One region of the Micromonospora sp. SL1-18 genome, then DNA from elsewhere that is predicted to be linked to it. Evidence: predicted binding sites of a transcription regulator. Region 1 holds the regulator's gene; the other holds the start of a gene.

The links. The regulator HrcA, encoded in region 1, represses chaperone genes, less so after heat shock. The targets are predictions, from matches to a motif close to GGTTNGCACNCTCNNNNNGAGNGTGCNAACC.
Region 2: a site for HrcA is predicted at 1,794-1,824, ahead of groES (co-chaperone GroES). Genes of this name have one in related genera too.

Annotation. Positions count from the first base shown of each region.
Region 1 is NZ_JBLROA010000021.1:51,072-56,980, forward strand. Features, by position in the region: gene ACNAW0_RS13005 (hypothetical protein) at 1-720, opposite strand, end outside; gene ACNAW0_RS13010 (enoyl-CoA hydratase-related protein) at 866-1,675, opposite strand; gene hemW (radical SAM family heme chaperone HemW) at 1,695-2,918, shown strand; gene ACNAW0_RS13020 (DUF4870 domain-containing protein) at 2,962-3,456, opposite strand; gene hrcA (heat-inducible transcriptional repressor HrcA) at 3,652-4,674, shown strand; gene dnaJ (molecular chaperone DnaJ) at 4,748-5,887, shown strand; gene ACNAW0_RS13035 (16S rRNA (uracil(1498)-N(3))-methyltransferase) at 5,889-5,909, shown strand, end outside.
Region 2 is NZ_JBLROA010000063.1:7,834-13,742, reverse strand. Features, by position in the region: gene groL (chaperonin GroEL) at 1-1,275, opposite strand, end outside; gene groES (co-chaperone GroES) at 1,346-1,660, opposite strand; gene ACNAW0_RS24335 (THUMP-like domain-containing protein) at 1,910-3,130, shown strand; gene ybaK (Cys-tRNA(Pro) deacylase) at 3,146-3,625, shown strand; gene ACNAW0_RS24325 (sugar ABC transporter substrate-binding protein) at 3,837-4,937, shown strand; gene ACNAW0_RS24320 (ATP-binding cassette domain-containing protein) at 5,045-5,869, shown strand; gene ACNAW0_RS24315 (sugar ABC transporter permease) at 5,866-5,909, shown strand, end outside.

The DNA.
Region 1 (5,909 bases):
CCAGTGCGCGTACCGCCAGCCGTTGCGGCTGTCCGTCGCCGGGACGGTGAAGCCGGTGAGGTCGGTTGGCGCGGCCAGGTCGGGCAGGCCCCAGTCCAGGGCCAGGCTCTCCACCAGGGCCGCCGCCGCGGCCGGGCCACGTGCGGCGGGCGTCGGCCCGACCGTGCAGGCCACCGCGCCGGTGGCGTCGCCAAGCAGCGCACGGGTGAGCACCTCGGAGTCGGCCGCCCACTTCTCGTACGCCTCGGGGTAGGCCGACCGCTGCACCCGCTGGGCCGCGTCGGTGACCCGCATCTTCTCCCAGCCGTTGACCTTCGTCAGCGTGGCATAGAACTTGTTCGCCGCGTAGCGCGGGTCCTGGACCTGCTCGGGGGTGCCCCAGCCCTGGCTCGGGCGCTGCTGGAACAGGCCCAGCGAGTCCCGGTCGCCGTGCGCGATGTTGCGCAGGTGCGACTCCTGGTACGCGGTCGCCAGCGCCACCACCACGGCCCGATCGGGCATCTGCCGCTGCGCGCCGATCGCCGCGATGGTGGCCGCGTTGGCCATCTGTTCGGCGCTGAGCACGACCCGCCCGTCGGCCTGAACGGTGCAGGTGCGGCTGGCCATCGGCAGCCTGAGGTGCTGCCCGAACTGCTTGGTGACGAACCAGATGCCGAGCAGGGCCAGCACGGCCACCACCACACCTGCTGCCACGATCGCAACCCGAGTTCGCACCCGCACCTCCTGTCCCAGCAGTCCGACCAGCGTACGTCTCCCGACGCGCGGTCCGGGTCGGCCGACCGGTCGCCTCCCGTGCGTCACCAGTCGGCCACCCACCGTGCCCGACCGTCCTGGCTCGCGGCCTCTCGTCTCCGGTCGTCCGGTCCTAGCTCGCGCCCTCTGCCGGACCGCCGTCCAGAGCGGCCACCCATCGTGCAGGTCGCTTCTCCCGGAACGCGGCCACGCCCTCCCGGCCCTCGTCGGAGAGGAAGTACCCGGTGGAGAGGACGGCCAAATCGTCGACCTCCGCCCGTAGTTCGGTGGCGGCCGGCCGGCGCAGCAGCTCCTTGGCGCCGGCGAGGGCCCTCGGCGCGCCCTTCACCAGCGAGGCGCAGTAGCGTGCCACCGCCTCGTCCAGGGCGTCCGCCGGCACGGCGGCCGTGACCAGGCCGATCTCGGCGGCCCGCCGGCCGTCGAAGGTGTCGCCGGTCAGGTACAGCTCGGCGGCGGCCCGGGGGTGCAGCCGGGGCAGCACGGTCGCCGAGATCACCGCCGGGATCACCCCGATCCGGACCTCGGTGAAGGCGAACGTCGCCTCCTCGGCGCAGACCGCCAGGTCGGCCGCGGCGATCAGCCCCAGCCCGCCGGCCCGGGCCGGCCCGGCCACCTTCGCCAGCACCGGCTTCGGGCACTCCCGGACCGCCACCAGCACGTCGCCGAGCATCCCGGCCGGCACCGTCCCGCTGGCGTACGTGGCGGCGGTCTCCTTCAGGTCCGCCCCGGAGCAGAAGACCGGCCCGGTGTGGTCCAGCACGACCGCCCGGACGGCGTCGTCGGCGACCGCGGCGGCCAGCCCGGCCAGCAGTTCGGTCATCAGCGGCGTGGAGAGCGCGTTGCGGTTGTGCGGGCTGTCGAGGGTGAGGGTGGTCACCCCACGGGCCGTGGCGACCCGCACGAGTGCGTCCGGAGAGGTCATGCCGGGCACACTAGTGGCCATGCCCGGCGTCCTTCCAGAAGGCGAACCCGTCCCGGTCGACGGGTCGCTGCCCGCTGCCGCCCTGCGTGCCGTCGGCGCGCGCGGCTTCGGGGTGTACGTGCACGTCCCGTTCTGCGCCAGCCGCTGCGGCTACTGCGACTTCAACACCTACACGGCCGCCGAGCTGGGCGGCGGGGCCAGCCGCGAGGCGTACGCGGAGACGGTGCTGGCCGAGCTGGCGCTCGCCGCCCGGGCGCTGGGCGACACCCCGCCGCCCCGGGTGGGCACCGTCTTCGTGGGCGGCGGCACGCCCACCCTGCTCCCGGCCGACGACCTGGCCCGGATCCTCGACGGGATCGACCGTACGTGGGGGTTGGCCGCCGATGCCGAGGTGACCACCGAGGCCAACCCCGAGTCGGTCACCCCCGAGTCGCTCAAGACGCTGCGGGCGGCCGGCTACACCCGGATCTCGCTGGGCATGCAGTCGGCCGCGCCCGGTGTGCTGGCGATCCTCGACCGGCAGCACAGCGCCGGGCGGGCCACCACAGCCGCACTGGAGGCGCGGGACGCTGGGTTCGACCACGTGAACCTGGACCTGATCTACGGCACGCCGGGGGAACGCGCCGAGGACTTCGCCGCCTCGCTGGAGCAGGTGGTGGCTGCGGGGGTGGACCATGTCAGCGCGTACGCCCTGATCGTGGAGGAGGGCACCCGGCTGGCCGCGCGGATGCGTCGCGGCGAGCTGGCGTACCCCTCCGACGACGTGGCGGCGGACCGCTACCTGGCCGCGGAGGCCGCCCTCGATGCGGCCGGTTTCTCCTGGTACGAGGTGTCCAACTGGGCCCGGACCGAGGCGGCCCGGTGCCGGCACAACCTGCTCTACTGGTGCGGCGGCGACTGGTGGGGCCTCGGCCCGGGGGCGCACAGCCACGTCGGTGGGGTGCGCTGGTGGAACGTCAAGCACCCCACCGCGTACGCCCAGCGCCTCGCCGCGGGGGAGTCGCCCGGCCTGGCCCGGGAGGTGCTCAGCCCCGACGAGGCGCACATGGAGGACGTGATGCTGCGGCTGCGGCTCGCCTCCGGCCTACCGCTGGACGTGCTGGACGACGCGGGCCGGGCCGGCGCGCAGCGGGCACTGGCCGACGGCCTGCTGACCGCCGACGGGTACGCGGCCGGCCGAGCTGTGCTCACCCTGCGCGGCCGGTTGCTGGCCGACGCGGTGGTCCGCGACCTGCTGCACTGAGCGATGCCGGACCCGGCCGACCCGGAGGCCGGCCGGGCGGGCGTCACTTGATCAGGCTCATGCTCGCCGGATAGCGGTAGAGCTGGCCCTCGTTGGCCTTGACCCCGGCGAGGACGCCGAACACCACCCCGAGGATGACGGCCGCGCCGACTCCGAGGAACCCGATCAGGATGCAGCTCAGGATCCAGCCGACCAGGCCCACGATCGACCACAGCAGCTGGAAGTTGAGCGCCGCGACCGCGTGCTGACGCACGGTCGGCGACTGGTTGCCCCGGGCCAGCATCGACACCAGGGGCGGGAGCCAACCCAGCACCCCGGCGCTGACGAACATCGCCGCCGCGCCGCCGAAGTGCGCGATCAGGGCCCAGGTCTTGTCCTCGTTGTTGGCGTAGCCTGCGGGCGGCCCGTAGCCGCCGGGCGGCGGGTACCCGCCCGGAGGCGGATAGCCGCCGGGCGGGGGATAGCCGCCCTCGCCGGGCGTACCGGACAGTGGTGGGGTGGGGTCCCCCGGTTCGGGAGGGCGAGGTGGTTCAGTCATGGAGGTCACGGTAGGTCCAGGTCGCAACAACGCGCCAGAGCGACACCGTCCCGGATGTCCGACTGTTCGGCCATGACGAAGTCTGCGGTGGGCCGCACCGGAGGTCTGTTGCTGATCATCGCGTCGGTGGGTACGCCGACGTAGACTGGCACTCGCTACAGTCGAGTGCCAGATGCTCGGTCAGGAGGTGGGGACGTGGGTCTCGACGACCGCAAGCTCGCCGTGCTCCGTGCGATCGTCGAAGACTACGTCGCCACCCAGGAGCCGGTCGGCAGCAAGGCCCTGGTCGAGCGCCACCAGCTGGGCGTCTCCCCGGCCACGGTACGCAACGACATGGCCGTCCTGGAGGACGAGGGCTACATCCGGCAGCCGCACACCAGCGCCGGCCGGGTGCCCACCGACCGCGGCTACCGACTCTTCGTCGACCGGCTCTCCCGGGTCAAGCCGCTCAGCCCGGCCGAGCGCCGGGCTATCGAGCGCTTCCTGGTCGGCGCGGTCGACCTGGACGACGTGGTGCACCGTACGGTCCGGTTGCTGGCCCAGCTCACCCGGCAGGTCGCTGTGGTGCAGTACCCCAGCCTGGCCCGGTCCAGGGTGCGCCACCTGGAGCTGGTGCCGATCTCCACCACCCGGCTGATGGTGGTCATGATCGCCGACACCGGCCGGGTCGAGCAGCGGCTGGTCGAAATGCCCGCCCCGATCCCGGCCGACGACGTCATCGACCTGCGCCGGCTGGTCAACGAGAAGCTGGTCGGCACTCGACTGTCGGAGACCCCGCCCCTGGTCCAGGCGCTGGTGGACGAGTCCTCGACGCGGCTGCGCCCGGCCATGGCCACGCTCTCCAGTGTGCTGTTGGAGACGCTGGTCGAGCGGCACGAGGAGCGCCTCGCACTGGCTGGCACGGCCAACCTCACCCGCGGTGGCCTGCTGGATTTTCAGGGCTCGCTGCGGCCCATCCTCGAGGCGCTCGAGGAGGAGGTCGTGCTGCTCAAGCTCATCGGTGAGGCCGAGCCGAGCACCACCCGGGTGCTGATCGGCGACGAGAACGAGGTCGACAACCTGCGCGCCGCCTCGGTGGTCAGCACCGGGTACGGCCCCGGGAGCACAATCGTCGGCGGTCTGGGTGTGCTCGGGCCGACCCGGATGGACTACCCCGGCACCATCGCCACAGTGAGGGCCGTGGCACGCTACGTGGGCGAGCTGCTGGCCCAGAATTGACCAGTCAGGTCCGACGGCGGCCCCCGGCCGACGACCGGCGCAACGCGAGACGAACATGAGGACACCTAACGCAGTGGCCAGGGACTACTACGGCATTCTCGGCGTGGGCCGGGACGCCTCCGACGACGAGATCAAGCGCGCCTACCGCAAGCTGGCGCGGCAGTACCACCCGGATGTCAATCCGGACCCGGAGGCACAGGAGAAGTTCAAGGAGATCAACGCCGCGTACGAGGTCCTCTCGGACGACCGGAAACGGCAGATCGTCGACCTGGGCGGCGACCCGCTGGCCCCGGGCGGCGGGGGCGCCGGGCCGGGTGGCCCGGGCGGCGGCCCGTTCGTCGGGTTCCAGGACATCATGGACGCGTTCTTCGGCGGTGCCGCCGGCGCTGCGCGCGGGCCGCGTCCGCGTACCCGGCCGGGTGCCGACGCGATCCTGCGGCTGGAGCTGGACCTCAACGAGACCGCGTTCGGCGTCGAGGCCCCGATCACGGTCGACACCGCCATGCCCTGCACCACCTGTTCCGGTGCGGGGACCGCGGCCGGCACCCACCTCGCGACCTGCGAGGCGTGCGGTGGGCGGGGCGAGGTGCAGTCGGTGCAGCGGACCTTCCTCGGCCAGGTGGTCTCGGCCCGGCCGTGCACGGTCTGCCAGGGCTACGGCACCACCATCCCGCACCCCTGCCCGACCTGTGCCGGTGACGGCCGGGTGCGGACCCGTCGCTCGCTCACCGTCAAGATCCCCGCTGGCGTCGAGGACGGCATGCGGATCCGGCTGGCCCAGCAGGGCGAGGTCGGTCCGGGCGGCGGCACGGCCGGCGACCTCTACGTGGAGATCCACGAGCGGCCGCACGACGTCTACTCGCGCAAGGGCGACGACCTGCACTGCCGGGTCACCGTGCCGATGACCGCCGCCGCGCTCGGCACCCGGCTGACCATCAAGACGCTGGACAGCGAGGAGACGGTCGACGTCAAGCCGGGCACCCAGCCGGGCAGCACGCTGCGGTTGCGCGCCCGGGGCGTACCGCACCTGCGCGGCACCGGCCGGGGCGACCTCTACGTCCACCTGGACGTCCGTACCCCGACGAAGCTCGACGTCGACCAGGAGCGGATGCTGCGCGACTTCGCCAAGACCCGGGGCGAGGAGGTCGCCGAGCTGACCAAGCAGGGCGGCTTCTTCTCCCGGATGCGCGACGCCTTCAACGGGCACGCCTAGCGTGTCGGCGCCGCTGTTCCTG
Region 2 (5,909 bases), on a different contig from region 1:
GTCGAGCACCGGCAGGATCTGGGCCAGGGCGGCGCCGCCACCCGGGACCGTACCCTCCTCGACCGCGGCCTTGGTCGCGGCGATGGCGTCCTCGATGCGGTGCTTGCGCTCCTTCATCTCGACCTCGGTGGCCGCGCCGACCTTGATCACGGCGATGCCGCCGGAGAGCTTCGCCAGCCGCTCGGCCAGCTTCTCCCGGTCCCACTCGGAGTCCGACGCCTCGATCTCCTTGCGGATCTGGGCGACCCGGTCGGCGACCTCGGAGGCCTGGCCGCCGCCGTCGACGACGGTGGTGTTCTCCTTGTCGACCACCACGCGGCGGGCGGTGCCGAGCACCTCCAGGCCGACCTGGTCGAGCTTGTAGCCCAGCTCCGGGGCGACCAGCTCGGCGCCGGTCAGGATCGCCATGTCCTGGAGCATCGCCTTGCGGCGGTCGCCGAAGCCGGGGGCCTTGACCGCGCAGACCTTGAGGGTCTTGCGGATCGCGTTGACCACCAACGTCGACAGCGCCTGGCCCTCGACGTCCTCGGCGACGATGAGCAGCGGCTTGTTGTTCTGGAGGATCGTCTCCAGCAGCGGCAGCAGCTCCTCGATCGCCGAGATCTTCTGCGTGGTGATCAGGATGTACGGGTCCTCCAGGACCGCCTCCTGCCCCTCCACGTCGGTGACGAAATTCGGCGAGATGAAGCCCTTGTCGAACTGGAGACCCTCGGTGACGTCCAGCTCGGTGACGAGCGCGGAGCCCTCCTCGACGGTGATGACACCGTCGCGGCCGACCCGCTCCATCGCCTCGGCGATCAGCTCGCCGATGGTGGCGTCCTGCGCGGACACCGTCGCGACGTGCGCGATGGAGTCCTTGTCGGCGACCTCGACGGCCTTGTCGAGCAGCGCCTCGGAGACCTTGTGGGCCGCCGCGTCGATGCCCCGCTTGAGGCCGGTCGGGTTGGCCCCGGCGGCCACGTTGCGCAGGCCCTCGCGGACCATCGCCTGGGCCAGCACGGTCGCGGTGGTGGTCCCGTCGCCGGCGACGTCGTTGGTCTTGGTCGCCACCTCCTTGACCAGCTGCGCGCCGAGGTTCTCGTACGGGTTGGTGAGCTCGATCTCCTTGGCGATGGTCACACCGTCGTTGGTGATCGTGGGCGCACCGAACTTCTTGTCGAGGACGACGTTGCGCCCGCGCGGGCCGAGGGTGACCTTGACCGCGTCGGCGAGGGCGTTGACACCGTGCTCCAGCAGGTGTCGGGCGTCGTCCGAGAAGCTCAGGATCTTTGCCATCAGTATCCCTTCGAAGCGACGTTGCCCCGGCCCGGCGAGCCGGACCGGGGCAACGACACTGATCGGTTGCTTACTTCTCGATGACCGCGAGGACGTCGCGGGCGGAGAGCACCAGGTACTCCTCGCCGGCGTACTTGACCTCGGTGCCGCCGTACTTCGAGTACAGGACGGTGTCGCCGACCTTCACGTCGAGCGGCACACGGTTACCCTTGTCGTCGATCCGGCCCGGGCCGACAGCGAGGACGGTGCCCTCCTGCGGCTTCTCCTTGGCGGTGTCGGGAATCACGATGCCCGACGCCGTGGTGGTCTCAGCCTCGTTCGCCTGGACCACGATCCGGTCCTCGAGCGGCTTGATCGCAACCTTGGTCGCGGTAGTCACGGGCATACCCTCCTGGGGTACTGGTTTCGTTGCCGGTCGGCGCGCCGACCGGCGTCAATCTGCCACATGCCACCGGGCGGGGCCGTCGTCGCGGGTGCCGGTCCGCCTGGCGTTCAACCCCCGGACACCTGAGCCCGGGAGTTGGCACCCTCAGGGTGAGAGTGCTAATCGCAGGTTATTCCTCGGCTAGCACTCCGTCAAGGAGAGTGCCAACCCGCCGCCCGGCGCGTCGCGCGCTGCCCGGACAATGGCCGGGTGGATCTCGATCAGCTCGCCGCGCTGCGTACCCCCGAGGGGTCGGCCGCGCTCGCGGCGGCCGCCGCGGTCGCCGGCGGCGATCCGCTGACCGCGGCGGCCCGGCTGCGCTCGGCCGGCGTCGCCCCCGGGCTGGCCGCCGCGGCGCTCACCCAGGCCGAGCTGCGCCGCCGGGCGGGTGGCAAGTTCGGGCCGGAGGCTGCAGGCATGTTCCTCACCCGCCCCGGGCTGGAGCAGGCCACCCGCCGGGTGGTCGCCGACCGGCGGGCCGCGCGGCTGCGCGCCGCCGGGGTCCGCACCCTCGCCGACCTCGGTTGCGGCCTCGGCGCGGACGCGCTGGCCGCCGCCCGCGCCGGCATCCGGGTGTACGGGGTGGAGGCCGACCCGGTGACCGCCGCGATGGCCGCCGCGAACGCCGAGGCGGCCGGGCTGGCCTCGCGGTTCACGGTGGAGTACGGCGACGCGACGGCGTTCGATGTGACCCGGGTGGACGCGGTCTTCTGCGACCCGGCGCGCCGTTCGGCCGGCACCGGCCGGCGGATCTTCGACCCGAACGCCTACTCGCCGCCCTGGGACTTCGTCACCGGGCTGGCCGAGCGGGTGCCGCGCACCGTGGTCAAGGTTGCCCCCGGGCTGGACCATGCGCTGATCCCGGCGGGCGCGGAGGCGGAATGGGTCAGCGTGGCCGGCGACCTGGTCGAGGCCGCCCTCTGGTGCGGCGCGCTGGCCGAGGTCCCCCGCCGCGCCACCCTGTTGAAGGAAGGGCCCCTGGTTAACGCCTCCGGTAGCGCAGGGGCCCCCTGTTATCAGCTCACCGGCTCTGGTGACGCCGAGGCACCGGTGGGACCGGTCCGCCGCTACCTGTACGACCCGGACCCGGCGGTGGTCCGCGCGCACCTGGTCGCCGAGCTGGCCGCGGAACTGGGCGCGACCCTGGCCGACCCGAGCATCGCCTACCTCTACGCCGACGCCCCCGTGGCCACCCCCTTCGCCCGCTGCCTAGAGGTCACCGACGTGCTGCCGTTCTCGCTGAAGCGGCTGCGCGCCCTGCTCCGGGAGCGCCGGGTCGGCCGGGTGGAGATCCTCAAGCGCGGCTCGGCGCTGGAGCCGGAGAAGTTGCGCCGAGACCTGAAGCTCGCCGGGGAGACGGCGGCCAGCCTGGTGCTGACCCGGGTGAAGAGCGCGCCGATGGTGCTGCTCTGCCAGCCGGTGCCGGCCTGAGTTAGCTTGTCGGGCATGGCGGGACAGGGCACTCCGGCGACGGCGCTGCTGGCGAAGCGGAAGATCAGGCACAGCACCCACCCGTACGACGTCTCCCCGGACGCGCCGAACTATGGCGCGCTGGTCGCGGCGGCCCTCGGGGTGCCGCCGGAGCGGGTGTTCAAGTCCCTGGTCACCGAGGTCGACGGCGGGCTCACCGTGGCGGTCGTGCCGGTCACCGGGGATCTCGACCTGAAGGCCCTCGCCGCCGCGGTCGGCGGCAAGCGGGCCGCCATGGCGGACCGGGTCGTCGCCGAGCGGGCCACCGGCTACGTGCGCGGCGGGATCAGTCCGCTCGGCCAGCGCAAGCGGCTGCCCACAGTGGTCGACGCGTCCGCGCTGGACCACCCGACCGTCTACGTCTCGGCGGGCCGCCGGGGGCTGCAACTGCAACTCGCCCCGGCGGATCTGGTCGCACTGACCGACGCCGTCACCGCGCCGATCGCGGCCGACTGATCCACTCCGGACCGACCCCGGCGGGGCATTCCCGCACTTCACCCGAGAGCGCTCTCAGCCGAGGGGACAGTCGGGCCACAGTGGCGTTGCTGAATTGTTATGGCCGCCAACAAACTTCTGACCTCGACGGTCTTGCATGTCCAATGAGAGGGGGAATACGTTGCCGGGCACAACAAAACACACCTTCCCACCCCGGAAAGGACCCATGCACATGCGCAAGGGCTTCCTCACCTTCGCCGCCGTCGGCCTGCTGGCCACCGGCAGCATGGCCGCCTGTGGCGACAACGGCGGCTCCGACCAGGCCGGTGGCTCGACCGACAAGAAGCCGAAGATCGGCGTGATCCTCCCGGACAGCAAGTCCTCCGCGCGGTGGGAGACCGCGGACCGCAAGTACCTCAAGGAGGCCTTCGACGCGGCGGGCGTCGACTCCGACATCCAGAACGCGCAGAACGACAAGACCGCGTTCCAGACCATCGCCGATCAGATGATCACCAACGGCGTGACCGTCCTGATGATCGTCAACCTGGACTCCGGCACCGGCAAGGCCGTGCTGGACAAGGCCAAGTCGCAGGGCGTGGCCACCATCGACTACGACCGGCTCACCCTCGGCGGCTCGGCGGCGTACTACGTCAGCTTCGACAACGAGGCGGTCGGCAAGCTCCAGGGCGAGGGCCTGAGCAAGTGCCTGACCGACAAGGGCGCCAAGAACCCGGCGATCGCCTACCTGAACGGCTCGCCGACCGACAACAACGCCACCCTGTTCAAGAACGGGTACGACTCGGTGCTCAAGCCGAAGTTCGACTCGAACGAATACACCAAGGCCGCCGACGACTCCGTGCCGGAGTGGGACAACGCCCAGGCCGCCACGATCTTCGAGCAGCAGCTCACCAAGGCCGGCGGCAAGATCGACGGGGTGCTCGCGGCCAACGACGGCCTCGGCAACGCGGCCATCTCGGTGCTGAAGAAGAACAAGCTCAACGGCAAGGTCCCGGTGACCGGCCAGGACGCCACCGCCCAGGGCCTGCAGAACATCCTCGCCGGTGACCAGTGCATGACCGTCTACAAGGCGGTCAAGAAGGAGGCGGACGCCGCCGCCGGGCTGGCCATCGCGCTCGCCAAGGGGGAGAAGAAGGACACCGGCCAGACGGTCAAGGACCCCGAGGGCGGTCGGGACGTAACAGCCGTGCTGTTGGAGCCGAAGGCGATCCACAAGGAGAACGTCAAGGACGTCGTGGACGACGGCTACGTCACCAAGGAAGAGCTCTGCGCCGGGGCGTACGCCAAGCTCTGCGCCGACGCCGGCATCAGCTGACCCTTCCGTACCCGCTTCAGGCGGCGCCGCCCGGCACGGGACATCCGTGCCGGGCGGCACGTCGCCAGACGGGATCGAGATCTCCCCTCCGTCCGAAGGAGACCCCCGTGTCCGCAACTCCCCTGCTGGAACTACGCGGGATCGACAAGAGCTTCGGTCCCGTCCAGGTGCTTCGCGACGTCGACTTCGCCGCCCACCCCGGCGAGGTGACCGCGCTGGTCGGCGACAACGGTGCCGGCAAGTCGACCCTGGTCAAGTGCATCAGCGGCATCTACCCCACGGATGCCGGCGAATTCCTCTTCGACGGCCGGCCGGTGAGCATCAACGGGCCCCGGGACGCCGCCGCGCTCGGCATCGAGGTCGTCTACCAGGACCTCGCGCTCTGCGACAACCTCGACATCGTGCAGAACATGTTCCTCGGCCGGGAGAAGCGCAGCGGCATCGTGCTCGACGAGCCGACCATGGAGCAACTGGCCGCGGAGACCCTGGCCGGGCTCAGCGTCCGCACGGTGAAGTCGCTACGTCAGCACGTCTCCAGCCTCTCCGGCGGCCAGCGCCAGACCGTGGCGATCGCCAAGGCCGTGCTCTGGAACAGCAAGCTGGTCATTCTGGACGAGCCGACCGCCGCGCTCGGCGTCGCGCAGACCGCCCAGGTGCTCGAACTGGTCCGCCGGCTGGCCGACAACGGCCTGGCGGTGGTGCTCATCTCGCACAACATGAACGACGTCTTCGCCGTCTCCGACCGGATCGCAGCGCTCTATCTCGGCCAGATGGTCGCCCAGGTGAAGACCATCGACATCACCCACTCGCAGGTGGTCGAGCTGATCACGGCCGGCCGCTCCGGCAGCCTCGGCCTCCCCGCCGACCCGGCCCCGGGCAGCAACGGCAACGGCGCCGAGCCCGCCGATCCCACCCCAGGAGCCGTTCGATGACCACCATCGTCGTCAAGAAGGAAGGGCCCGCCGCCGTCGC